Regions from separate parts of the Streptomyces sp. NPDC111628 genome, predicted to be linked through region 2. Evidence: predicted binding sites of a transcription regulator. Region 2 holds the regulator's gene; the other holds the start of a gene.

Region 1 (6,518 bases), on a different contig from region 2:
CCGGCACGCTCTGGGCGACGGCCCGTCGGAAGAGTCCGGCCGCGCGGGGCATGGCGAGCAGGGCGGCCACGGAACCGGCGCCGGCCGACTCGCCGAAGATCGTGACCTGGTCGGGGTCGCCGCCGAACGCGGCGATGTTCTCCTGTACCCAGACCAGCGCCGCGATCTGGTCGAGCAGGCCCCGGTTGGCGGGGGCGCCCTCGATGTGGGCGAATCCCTCCATGCCGAGGCGGTAGTTGAGGGTGACGACGACGAGGTCGCCGTCGGCGGCTATGCGGCGGGCATCGTAGGCGGGGCTGCCGGAGTGGCCCATCTTGTAGGCGCCGCCGTGGATCCAGACCATGACCGGGCGGTGGGCGGCCGGGTCGGGGGCGGGCGTCCAGACGTTGGCCGTCAGCCAGTCGTCGCCCCCGGGGACGTCCGAGGGGCCGGCGGTGCCTGCGACGCCGAGGTCCTGCGGGGGCGGCGGGCCGAAGGCGTACGCGTCGCGTATGCCGTCCCAGGGGCGGGGGCGGCGCGGGGCGGCGAAGCGGGCGTCCCCCACCGGGGGCTGGGCGAAGGGGATGCCGCGGAAGACGGTCAGCCCGTCCTCGGTCCGGCCGCGCACCGCGCCGGAGGAGGTGCGCACCACGGGTTCCACTGACTCGGCAGGTCCAGGGATCGTCATCCTCCGGACCCTACGCCGTGGTGCGCACCGCGCTCAGCTGAGGGTCTTCAGCGATGCCGCGTCGTACGGGGCGAGTTCGTCGAAGCGTCCGTCGAGGACCTTCTCGGCCCACCGCGGGTCGTGGAGCAGCGCGCGGCCGACGGCGACCAGGTCGAACTCGTCGCGTTCCAGGCGGTCGAAGAGGTTGTCGAGGCTGCCGACGGGGGCGCCCTCGCCCTGGAAGGCCTTGGTGAAGTCGCCGTCGAGGCCGACCGAGCCGACGGTGATGGCGGTCCTGCCGGTGAGCTTCTTGGTCCAGCCCGCGAGGTTGAGGTCCGAGTCCTCGAACTCCGGGAGCCAGTAGCGGCGGGTGGAGGCGTGGAAGGCGTCGACACCGGCCGAGGCGAGCGGGGCGAGGATCGCCTCCAGTTCCTGGGGCGTCTCGGCGAGGCGGGCGCCGTAGACGTCCTGCTTCCACTGGGAGTAGCGGAAGATCACGGGGAAGTCGGCGGAGACCGTCTCCCGTACGGCGGCCACGATCTCGGCGGCGAACCTGGTCCGGGCGACGGGGTCGCCGCCGTAGGCGTCGGTGCGGCGGTTGGTGCCGGACCACAGGAACTGGTCGACGAGGTAGCCGTGGGCGCCGTGGATCTCCACGCCGTCGAAGCCGATGCGCTCGGCGGCCGCGGCGGACTCGGCGAAGGCGCCGATGACGTCGTCCAGGTCGCGCTGGGTCATCGCGGTGCCGGTGGGCTCGTCCTCGCCGATGCGCAGGCCGGACGGCCCGACGGCGGGGGCCTCCGGGAAGGGCTGCTCCCCGGCCTTGCGGACCATGCCGATGTGCCACAGCTGCGGCACGATCGTGCCGCCCGCCGCGTGCACCGCCTCGGCGACCTTCGCCCACCCGGCGAGCTGCTCCTCGCCGTGGAAGCGCGGGACGCGGTCGCTCTGCCCGGCCGAGTCGTGGCCGACGTAGGTGCCCTCGGTGACGATCAGTCCGACGCCGGCGGCGGCGCGGCGGGAGTAGTACGACACCACGTCCTCGCCGGGGACGCCGCCGGGGGAGAACATCCGGGTCATCGGCGCCATCGCGATGCGGTTGGGCACGGTGAGGCCGTTGATGGTGGCCGGGCGGGCGAGCAGTTGGGCGGCGCGGGTGGCGGCCTCGGCGGGGGTGACGGTCACGTGGGGGCTCCTGAGTCGGGGTACCGGTCGGTATGTGCGCGCGCATTCATCGCACTCCAACGGGAACCGGCCCGCCCCGCCGGACCATTCCGCCCGGCCGCCCGATGTGATCCTGGCCACAGCAAAACGGGGCGGGCGGCGGGTGAGCGCGGACACGCCCGAGGGCGGCACCCCCCTCGCGGGGAGTGCCGCCCTCGGTCCGTGCTGGACGGTCGATCAACCGGAACCGGTCGATCAGAAGTCCATGTCACCGCCCGGCATGCCGCCCGGGGCGCCCGCCGGAGCGGCCTTCTCGGGCTTGTCGGCGATGACGGCCTCGGTGGTGAGGAACAGCGCGGCGATGGAGGCGGCGTTCTGCAGGGCAGAGCGGGTCACCTTCGCCGGGTCGATGATGCCCTCGGCGATCATGTCGACGTACTCACCGGAGGCGGCGTTCAGGCCGTGGCCGACGGTCAGGTTGCGGACCTTCTCCACGACGACGCCGCCCTCGAGACCGCCGTTGACGGCGATCTGCTTCAGCGGGGCCTCCAGGGCGAGCTTCACGGCGTTGGCGCCGGTCGCCTCGTCACCCGACAGCTCCAGCTTCTCGAAGACCTGGGAGGCCTGGAGCAGGGCCACGCCACCACCGGCGACGATGCCCTCCTCGACGGCCGCCTTCGCGTTGCGAACGGCGTCCTCGATGCGGTGCTTGCGCTCCTTGAGCTCGACCTCGGTGGCGGCACCGGCCTTGATGACGGCCACGCCGCCGGCCAGCTTCGCCAGACGCTCCTGGAGCTTCTCGCGGTCGTAGTCCGAGTCGCTGTTCTCGATCTCGGCGCGGATCTGGTTGACGCGGCCCTGGACCTGGTCGGCCGAACCGGCGCCGTCCACGATCGTGGTCTCGTCCTTGGTGATGACGACCTTGCGCGCGCTGCCCAGCAGGTCGAGCGAGGCGTTCTCCAGCTTGAGGCCGACCTCCTCGGAGATGACCTCGCCGCCCGTGAGGATGGCGATGTCGCCGAGCATGGCCTTGCGGCGGTCGCCGAAGCCCGGGGCCTTGACGGCGACGGACTTGAAGGTGCCGCGGATCTTGTTGACGACCAGGGTCGACAGGGCCTCGCCCTCGACGTCCTCGGCGATGATCAGCAGCGGCTTGCCCGACTGCATGACCTTCTCCAGGAGCGGCAGCAGGTCCTTGACGTTGCCGATCTTGGAGTTGGCGATCAGGATGTACGGGTCGTCGAGCGACGCCTCCATACGCTCCATGTCGGTGGCGAAGTACGCCGAGATGTAGCCCTTGTCGAAGCGCATACCCTCGGTGAGCTCCAGCTCCAGACCGAAGGTCTGGGACTCCTCGACGGTGATGACGCCTTCCTTGCCGACCTTGTCCATGGCCTCGGCGATGAGCTCGCCGATCTGGGTGTCGGCGGCGGAGATCGAGGCCGTGGAGGCGATCTGCTCCTTGGTCTCGACGTCCTTGGCCTGCTCCAGCAGGGCGGCGGAGACGGCCTCGACGGCCTTCTCGATACCGCGCTTGAGGGCCATCGGGTTGGCACCGGCCGCGACGTTGCGCAGGCCTTCCTTGACCAGGGCCTGGGCGAGAACGGTCGCGGTGGTCGTACCGTCGCCGGCGACGTCGTCCGTCTTCTTGGCGACTTCCTTGACCAGCTCGGCGCCGATCTTCTCGTACGGGTCCTCGAGCTCGATCTCCTTGGCGATGGAGACACCATCGTTGGTGATCGTGGGGGCGCCCCACTTCTTCTCGAGGACGACGTTGCGGCCCTTGGGGCCGAGCGTCACCTTGACGGCGTCCGCGAGCTGGTTCATGCCGCGCTCGAGGCCGCGCCGCGCCTCCTCGTCGAACGCGATGATCTTGGCCATGTGAAGTGGTCCCTCCAGGACTGGGGGTGATTCCTTCGGACCGCGCCCGCGCCCGCGACGGACGGCTCGCCTGCCTTGTGGTTCCTTCCCCACCCGGCCTGCGGGCCTCACCGACCCGGTCCTTCGTTGTCACTCTCACCTTCAGAGTGCTAACGCCAATGATTAGCACTCGGCATGGTCGAGTGCAAGCGCCTCTCGGCGATCGGGCCCCGCCGTCAGCCACCCGCGAACAAGGGGACGAGGGGCGTCCGGGCAGGCCGAAGGGCCCGTACCCAGCGGGTACGGGCCCTTCGGATGAAGACCGGGTTGCGGTGGCCGCGCGTCTCAGGCGCTGAGGCGAACCATGTCGGCCTGCGGGCCCTTCTGACCCTGCGAGATCTCGAACTCGACCCGCTGGCCTTCTTCGAGGGTGCGGTAGCCGTCCATCTGAATCGCGCTGTAGTGGACGAAAACATCCGCACCACCGTCGACCGCGATGAAGCCGTACCCCTTCTCCGCGTTGAACCACTTGACGGTGCCCTGAGCCATGCCTAACTCCCCTATTACTGGCCCTTGCACAGATCCGCACTTCGCGGACCCGGGTCAGACCTCGCCCCCTCACGACTGGGGGCGTGCGCCGGAACGCGTCGACCGCGGCTGAATGTATCTGTCCAACTGCCGTCTGCAACAGGTCAATCGGACGAGAAATCTGGACGTACCCGGTCCGGAATGTGGCGAACTTTCGCCTGAATACGGGTCAAGTCGGGTCACGCAAAGGGAACAAAAGCCGCGAAATACGCTCGCACTTTGGCTACTTCTTGTCGGGCGGGCGGCAGGAATTAACGGTTCCCGTTGTGTCGATCGGGAGCGCGTTCCCCAACTCTACCGCGCTCAACCACATGGAATTGCCCCCTCCGTTTCTCTTACGGAGAGGGCAATACGCACTACGAGGGGTATCCGCGGTGGATCAGCCGCCGGCGACCGCCGGGATGATCGAGACGCCCGCGCCGTCCGGCGTCGCGGTCTGAAGGCCCTGCTCGAAGCGGACGTCGTCGTCGTTGACGTAGACGTTGACGAAGCGGCGCAGCTTGCCCTGGTCGTCCAGGACGCGGGCGGCGATGCCGGTGTGGTTCTTCTCCAGGTCGGAGATGATCTCCCCGAGGTTGGCACCGTCGGCACTCACCTCGGCCTTGCCGCCGGTGTAGGTACGCAGGATGGTCGGGATGCGAACGGTCACGCTCATGCGAGGCCAGCCTCTCGGAAGGAGTCCAGGTTCGGGCGGATGGTGGCGGTGAGGCCGGTGCCGGCCACCGCGTCGAGGGTCTTCAGGCCGTCGCCGGTGTTGAGGACGACGGTGGTGAGCGACGGGTCGAGCACCCCGTTCTCGATCAGCTTCTTCGTGACGCCAACCGTCACGCCGCCCGCCGTCTCCGCGAAGATGCCCTCCGTGCGGGCGAGCAGCTTGATCGCGTCCACGACCTGCTCGTCGGTCACGTCCTCCACGGCGCCGCCGGTGCGGCGGGCGATGTCGAGGACGTACGGGCCGTCGGCCGGGTTGCCGATGGCCAGCGACTTGGCGATGGTGTTCGGCTTCTGCGGGCGGACCACGTCGTGACCGGCCTTGAACGCCGTGGAGACCGGCGAGCAGCCCTCGGCCTGCGCGCCGAAGATCTTGTACGGCCGGTCCTCGACCAGACCGAGCTCGATCAGCTCCTTGAGCCCCTTGTCGATCTTCGTCAGCTGGGAGCCGGACGCGATCGGCACGACGAGCTGGTCGGGCAGCCGCCAGCCGAGCTGCTCGCAGATCTCGTACGCGAGGGTCTTGGAACCCTCGGCGTAGTAGGGGCGCAGGTTGACGTTGACGAAGCCCCAGCCCTCGCCGGCCGGGTCGCCGATCAGCTCGGAGCAGAAGCGGTTCACGTCGTCGTAGTTGCCCTCGATGCCGACCAGCTCGCCGCCGTAGACGGCGGCCATGACGATCTTGCCCTGCTCCAGGTCGTGCGGGATGAACACGCAGGAGCGGAAGCCGGCCCGGGCGGCGGCGGCGCCGACGGCACCGGCGAGGTTGCCGGTGGAGGAGCAGGACAGGGTGGTGAAGCCGAAGGCGCGGGCGGCCTCGATGGCCTGGGCGACGACGCGGTCCTTGAAGGAGTGCGTCGGGTTGCCGGAGTCGTCCTTGACGTACAGCCCGCCGGTGACGCCCAGCTCGCGGGCGAGGTTGTCGGCCTGGACGAGCTTGGTCCAGCCGGGGTTGATGTTCGGCTTGGTCGCCACGTCGGCGGGGACGGGCAGCAGGGGGGCGTAGCGCCAGATGTTCGCGGGGCCCGCTTCGATCCGCTTGCGCAGCTCTTCGGTGTCGTAGGCCGAGAAGTCGTAGGCGATCTCGAGGGGGCCGAAACACTCTTCGCAGGCGAAGACCGGTCCGAGCGGGACCTTGTGGCCGCACTCCCGGCAGCTCAACGCGGCGGCGGGGCCGAGGTCGACGGTGCCGTCGGCGGAGTTCGTGGAGGTTTCGGCAGTCTGCACAGCCATGGAGGCGAGGCCCTTTCTCCTCATCTTCCTCACGACGCATCTCGCCGTGAGACGGATTTGGCACCTTCCCTAGCCGGGAGCCTCGCCACGTCCGTGTGACAAGAGCCGGCTGGAGGGTTGCCGGGGCTTCATCGGGCCGTATCCCTCTGCCCCTCTGGATGAGCGGTATGTGGTTGTTTTTCGGTGGTGCACACGGCGACCCCGGCATGCGGGGGTCCCACGCGTTGTTCAAGACTGTAACCGAAGGCCAGGACGGTTGAGATAGTCGTCCGTACCGCGAGATGGATCACAATGGATCACGAAGGAGACCACGGGA
Region 2 (6,518 bases):
TTCTCGCTCGCCGAGGCGGTGGTGCCCTGGTCGCCGTAGGAGGCGGTGCAGGTGAGCCAGCGCACCTCCGCCTTCTGCCGCTGCAGTTCGCGGGTCACGGTCTGGTCGGTCGTGTAGGCGACCGTCGCGGAGCTGAGTCCGCCCGGCTCGCACGCGACGAGACCGCCGACGGCGACGGCCGAACCGACGGCCAGCGGAGCCATGCGCCAAATCCGTCTCAACGCCCCCATGGAGGGCAGCCTGCCACCGCTCCGGAACCGGCGGTAGGGCGCATACGGCCACTCCTCGCCACTACCGTGGGCGCCATGGGCAACGACCGCAGGCAGCGCAGGCTCGTCATGGACGAACGCACCACTTACCTGTGGAGTCACCGGCAGAAGCGGGGGCGCGACGACGTCTGGCGGGACGCCCTGACGCTCTACCGGGACGGGGTCCGGGTCCGGTTCGTCTTTCTCGCGGGCGCGCCCGACTCGGGCCGGTGGACCACGGAGGGCGGCTACTGGTACGAGGGCTGCGTGGGCGACAACCGCGGCAACCTGCTCAACCTGCGCGAACCCGGGGTCGTACGGGCGCTGGTCGAGGAGGCCGGGCGGCGCGGGCTGCTGCCCTGGGACGGGCCCGGGGGCCGGCCGGTGGAGCTGGACGGCTGGGAGCTGTTCCCCGCCGTGGTCGCCGCCACCGACGGCTGACCGGGGCCGTCGGGACCCGGCAATCCGGCGCCGTCAGGACCAGCGGCCGGTGCGGGCCAGGAGTACGGCGGTCGCGGCGGTGCCCGCGGTGGAGGTGCGCAGGACGCTGCGGCCCAGGCGGTAGGGGTTCGCACCGGCCTCGGCGAACAGGGCCAACTCCTCCGGGGACACCCCGCCTTCGGGGCCGACCACCAGCACGATGTCGCCGGTGGCGGGGAGTTCGGCATCGGACAGGGGGACGTCGCCGCTCTCGTGGAGGACGGCGGCGAAGCCGGCGTCGGCCAGAAGTGAGGCAACCTGCTTGCTGCTCGCCGCGTCCGCGACGTCGGGGAAGCGGACCCGGCGGGACTGCTTGCCCGCCTCCCGGGCCGTCGCCCGCCACTTGCCGAGCGCCTTCAGGCCGCGCTCGCCCTTCCACTGCGTGATGCACCGGGACGCCGCCCAGGGCACGATCGCGTCGACCCCGACCTCGGTCATCGTCTCGACGGCCAGCTCACCGCGGTCGCCCTTGGGCAGGGCCTGGACGACGGTGATGCGGGGCTGCTCGGCCGGCTCCTCGCGCACGCCGCCCGGGACGGTGACGACCAGGCGGTCCTTGCCCTCGGCGGCCTTCACCGAGCCCTCGGCCCAGTGGCCGCGCCCGTCGGTGAGGACGACGTCCTCACCCGCCCGCAGCCGCTTGACGGAGACGGCGTGGCGTCCCTCGGGCCCGTCGAGGACGTACTCCCCCGCGGGCAGGTCCTGCGGCCGCAGGGAGTCGACCACGAACACCGGTGCCGTCATCGGGCGCCGCCTCCCGTCGCATAGCCCGACAACCCCGACAACGCTGTCCCGGCGTCGGCGAGTTCGGCCGTCAGCACCTCCACCAGCTGTCCCGCGGGCAACTCCCGGGCCATCCGGTGGCCCTGTCCCGCCCAGAGCGCCATGCCCTGCGCGTCGCCCGTCTTCGCGGCGGCCTTGCGCACCGGCGAGGTGAGGTGGTGCACCTCGGGGTAGGCGGCGGGGGCGTACCGGCCGTGCTCGCGCAGGAAGCGGTTGACCAGGGCGCGGGCGGGGCGGCCGGAGAAGGCGCGGGTGAGTTCGGTGCGGACGAAGAGCGGGTTGGTCAGCGCCTGCTTGTGCAGGTCGTGCGCGCCGGACTCGGGGGTGGCGAGGAAGGCGGTGCCCAGCTGGGCCGCGCTCGCGCCGGCCGCGAGGACCGCGGCGATCTGGCCGCCGCGCATGATGCCGCCGGCGGCGAGGATCGGCAGACTCACCGCCTCCCGGACCTGGGCGACCAGCGACAGCAGACCGGTTCCGGAGCCGCCGGTCTCCGGGTTGTCCCGGTGGGTGCCCTGGTGGCCGCCTGCCTCGACGCCCTGGGCGATCACCGCGTCGGCCCCGGACTGCTCGACGGCCCGGGCCTCGTCCACGGTGGTCGCGCCGACCAGGGCGAAGGTGCCCACGCGGTGCAGGGAGTCGACGACCTCGCGGCTGGGCACGCCGAAGTGGAAGGAGACCACCGGCACGGGGTTGTCCAGCAGCACGGCGAGCTTGGTGTCGTAGCCGTCGTCCCGGCCGCAGTCGGGGTCGCCCAGCTCGGTCTCGTACCAGGCGGCCTCGCCGGCCAGCTGGTGGGCGTAGACGTCGACGGCGGCGGGATCGGCCGTCTCCGGCTGCGGGAGGAAGAGGTTGACGCCGAAGGGACGGCTCGTGAGCCCCCTCAGCTGTTTGATCTCCTGGTACATCCCGTCCGCGGTCTTGTACCCGGCGGCCAGGAAGCCCAGCCCGCCCGCCTCGGACACCGCGGCCGCGAGCCGTGGCACGGAGACGCCGCCCGCCATGGGCGCCTGCACGATCGGGTAGGGGAAGAGATCGGTCAGTGCGGAGGACATGACGGCATGTTGTCACGTCCTCCACACAAGTCCGAATCCGGGCTTCCGTTGGCATACGCCAGGAGCATCCGCATCCCCGGAGGGGCCCTCAGCGCCCGTTGAAGGCGTCCTTCAGCCGCGAGAACAGCCCTTGCTGCCCCGGCTGACTGTGCCTGCCCGGGGGCGACCCCCGGACCCCCGGCAGACCCCGGCCGCCGGCCGCACCCGCGCAGCAAACCGACGCCCGCCAGGCTCTCCGTCAGCGCCCGTTGAACGCGTCCTTCAAGCGCGAGAACAGCCCCTGCTGCCCCGGCTGGAACTGCCCCGTCGGGCGTTCCTCGCCGCGGAGCTTGGCCAGCTCGCGCAGGAGGCGTTCCTGTTCGGGGTCGAGCTTGCCCGGGGTGGTGACCTCGACGTGCACGATGAGGTCGCCGCGGCCGCCGCCGCGCAGGTGCGTGACGCCCCGGCCGTGCTTCGGGATCGACTGGCCGGACTGGGTGCCCGGGCGGATGTCGACCTCCTCCATGCCGTCGAGGGTCTCCAGCGGCACCTTCGTGCCGAGGGCCGCCGCCGTCATCGGGATGGTGACCGTGCAGTGCAGGTCGTCGCCGCGCCGCTGGAAGGTCGAGTGGGGCAGCTCGTGGATCTCGACGTACAGGTCGCCGGCGGGGCCGCCGCCGGGGCCGACCTCGCCCTCGCCCGCGAGCTGGATCCGGGTGCCGTTGTCGACACCGGCCGGGATCTTCACGGTCAGGGTGCGCCGGGAGCGGACCCGGCCGTCGCCCGCGCACTCGGGGCACGGGGTCGGGACCACGGTGCCGAAGCCCTGGCACTGGGGGCAGGGGCGCGAGGTCATGACCTGGCCCAGGAAGGACCGGGTGACCTGCGAGACCTCACCGCGGCCGCGGCACATGTCACAGGTCTGGGCCGACGTGCCGGGCGCCGCGCCCTCGCCGTTGCAGGTGTTGCAGACGACCGCGGTGTCGACCTGGATGTCCTTGGTCGTACCGAACGCGGCCTCGTCCAGCTCGACCTCGATGCGGATCATCGCGTCCTGGCCGCGGCGGGTGCGCGAGCGCGGCCCGCGCTGCGACGCCGTGCCGAAGAACGCGTCCATGATGTCCGAGAAGTTCCCGAAGCCACCCGCGCCGAAGCCGCCCGCGCCACCGCCGGCGGCCTGCGAGAGGGGGTCGCCGCCGAGGTCGTAGACCTGCTTCTTCTGCGGGTCCGACAACACCTCGTAGGCGGCGTTGATCTCCTTGAACCGCTCCTGGGTCTTCGGATCGGGGTTGACGTCCGGATGCAGCTCGCGGGCGAGCCTCCGGAACGCCTTCTTGATCTCGTCCTGGGAAGCGTCGCGGCGCACGCCGAGTACGGCGTAGTAGTCCGTGGCCACCTACGACTCCGCCAGGATCTGTCCGACGTACCGTGCCACTGCGCGTACCGCTCCCATCGTTCCCGGGTAGTCCATGCGGGTCGGTCCGACCACGCCGAGCTTGGCAACCGCCTCGCCGCCCGAACCGTAGCCGACCGACACGACGGACGTTGAGTTGAGTCCCTCGTGGGCGTTCTCGTGACCGATTCGGACGGTCACGCCCGGATCCTTCGCCTCGCCGAGCAGCTTGAGGAGCACGACCTGCTCCTCCAGCGCCTCCAGCACCGGCCGGATCACCAAGGGGAAGTCGTGCCCGAAGCGGGTCAGATTGGCGGTGCCGCCGATCATCAGCCGCTCCTCGTTCTCCTCGACCAGCGTCTCCAGGAGAGTGGAGAGCACGGTGGAGACCGTACCGCGATCCTCGGCGTCGAAGGGCTCCGCCAGATCTTCCACCAGAGACGGCACATCCGTGAAACGGCGCCCCGCGACCCGGCTGTTGAGCCGCGCCCGCAGATCGGCCAGCGACGCCTCGCCGAACGGCGCCGGGCAGTCGACCATCCGCTGCTCCACCCGCCCGGTGTCCGTGATCAGCACGAGCATCAGGCGCGCGGGCGCGAGCGAGAGCAGCTCCACGTGCCGCACGGTCGAACGCGTCAGCGACGGATACTGCACGACGGCGACCTGCCGGGTGAGCTGCGCCAGCAGCCGCACCGTGCGGGCCACGACGTCGTCGAGGTCGACGGCGCCCTCCAGGAAGTTCTGGATGGCACGCCGCTCGGGCGCGGTCATCGGCTTGACGCCCGCCAGCTTGTCGACGAAGAGCCGGTAGCCCTTGTCGGTCGGGATGCGCCCCGCGCTGGTGTGCGGCTGTGCGATGAACCCCTCGTCCTCCAGGGCCGCCATGTCGTTGCGCACGGTGGCCGGGGAGACGCCGAGGCTGTGCCGCTCGGTGAGGGCCTTGGAGCCGACCGGTTCCTCGGTGCCGACGTAGTCCTGGACGATGGCGCGCAGCACCTTCAGCCTGCGTTCACTGAGCATCGGCGCGCACCTCCACCTGTCGTCCGCCCGTTTCCGGCCTGTCTGTCCTGGCACTCATGGCTCGCGAGTGCCAGACTTCCCCGGCCCAGTGTACGGCCGTGGGGTACACCCCCGGCAAGGCCGGGACCAAGCCGTTAGCGTCGTCGCCGTGACGGTGACTTGGGAAGAGCTGGGCTGGGAGCGGCTGGCGGACGGGGTGGGACGGTGCCGGCTGCCGGGGTGGGACTGCACGGCGGGGCTGGTGCTCGGCGCGGGCGCGGCGCTGATGGTGGACGCGGGGTCGAGCCTGGACGAGGGCGCCCGGTTGCGCGAGGCGGCGCGGCGGCTCGGCGGCCGCCGTGTGACACATCTCGCGCTGACCCACCCGCACTTCGACCACGTCTTCGGCGCGGCGGCGTTCCCGGACGCCGAGGTGTACGGCGCGTACGGGGCGGCGGGCACGGGCGCGCTGTTCGCGCCGGGCGGACATGGGCGGGAGGCGCTGCGCGCGGACGCGGTGGCGGAGGGGCTGGACGCGCGGGCGGCGCGGGAGGCGGCCGAGGCGCTCTCCCCCGTCCGGCACGAGGTCCGGGGCGAGCACCCGCTCGACCTGGGCGGTGGACGGCGGGTCCTGCTGGCCGACGTGGGCCCGGGGCACACCGGGCACGATCTGGCGGTGCTGGTGCCGGGCTCCCCGAACGTCCTGTTCTGCGGGGACCTGGTCGAGGAGTCCGGCGCGCCGCAGGCGGGGCCCGACGCCGTACCGTCGCGCTGGCCGGCCGCACTGGACCGGCTGCTGGCCGTGGGCGGCGACGACGCACTGTACGTCCCCGGTCACGGAGCGGTGGTGGACGCGGCGTTCGTCCGGGCCCAACGGGACGCGCTGGCCGCCCGGTTCGGCGTGTCGCGCTGATCACCGCGCGGGCGTTCCTCGTATCGTCGGCAGAATGCGCCAGTACTCCGCCGACCTGACCCCTCCGTGGAAGAAACCGCAGCCCGTTCCCGAGGTGTCCGCCGATCCCGGCCTGGTGGTCGAGGAGCCCGGCACCGGGTTCTGCGGCGCGGTGATCCGCTGCGAGGCGGGCACGGTGACCCTGGAGGACCGCTTCGGCAAGCACCGCGTCTTCCCGCTGGAACCGCGCGGCTTCCTCCTGGAGGGCCGCGTGGTGACGCTGGTCCGCCCGTCCTCCTCCGGTCCCGCGCGGTCCGCCCCTTCCCGTACGGCGTCCGGTTCGGTCGCCGTCCCCGGCGCCCGCGCACGGGTGGCGCGCGCCGGGCGCATCTACGTCGAGGGACGGCACGACGCCGAGCTGGTCGAGAAGGTCTGGGGCGACGATCTGCGCATCGAGGGCGTCGTCGTGGAGTACCTGGGCGGCGTGGACGACCTCCCGTCGATCGTCGCCGACTTCGCCCCCGGCCCGGACGCACGGCTGGGCGTCCTGGTGGACCACCTGGTGCCGGGTTCGAAGGAGTGGCGCATCGCGGAGGCGGTCACGAGCGAGCACGCGCTGGTCGTGGGCCACCCGTACATCGACATCTGGGAGGCGGTGAAGCCGGCATCGGTAGGCATCGACGCCTGGCCAC

What was found. Region 2 encodes HrcA, which represses chaperone genes, less so after heat shock. Its sites were predicted from a motif close to TTNGCACTCNGNNNNNCNGAGTGCNAA; they were not measured.
Region 1: the regulator HrcA is predicted to act here: its motif matches at 3,854-3,880, upstream of groL (chaperonin GroEL).

The regions. Positions count from the first base shown of each region.
Region 1 covers NZ_JBVKBZ010000001.1:174,012-180,529, reverse strand. Annotated here, with positions in the region: gene ACZ7MF_RS00900 (carboxylesterase/lipase family protein) at 1-667, opposite strand, end outside; gene ACZ7MF_RS00895 (NADH:flavin oxidoreductase) at 701-1,831, opposite strand; gene groL (chaperonin GroEL) at 2,066-3,691, opposite strand; gene ACZ7MF_RS00885 (cold-shock protein) at 4,016-4,219, opposite strand; gene ACZ7MF_RS00880 (MoaD/ThiS family protein) at 4,638-4,913, opposite strand; gene thrC (threonine synthase) at 4,910-6,202, opposite strand; SAM riboswitch class I at 6,220-6,367, opposite strand.
Region 2 covers NZ_JBVKBZ010000004.1:602,899-609,416, reverse strand. Annotated here, with positions in the region: gene ACZ7MF_RS24690 (hypothetical protein) at 1-203, opposite strand, end outside; gene ACZ7MF_RS24685 (hypothetical protein) at 306-689, shown strand; gene ACZ7MF_RS24680 (16S rRNA (uracil(1498)-N(3))-methyltransferase) at 723-1,472, opposite strand; gene ACZ7MF_RS24675 (nitronate monooxygenase) at 1,469-2,563, opposite strand; gene dnaJ (molecular chaperone DnaJ) at 2,802-3,938, opposite strand; gene hrcA (heat-inducible transcriptional repressor HrcA) at 3,939-4,955, opposite strand; gene ACZ7MF_RS24660 (MBL fold metallo-hydrolase) at 5,104-5,847, shown strand; gene ACZ7MF_RS24655 (DUF3097 domain-containing protein) at 5,882-6,518, shown strand, end outside.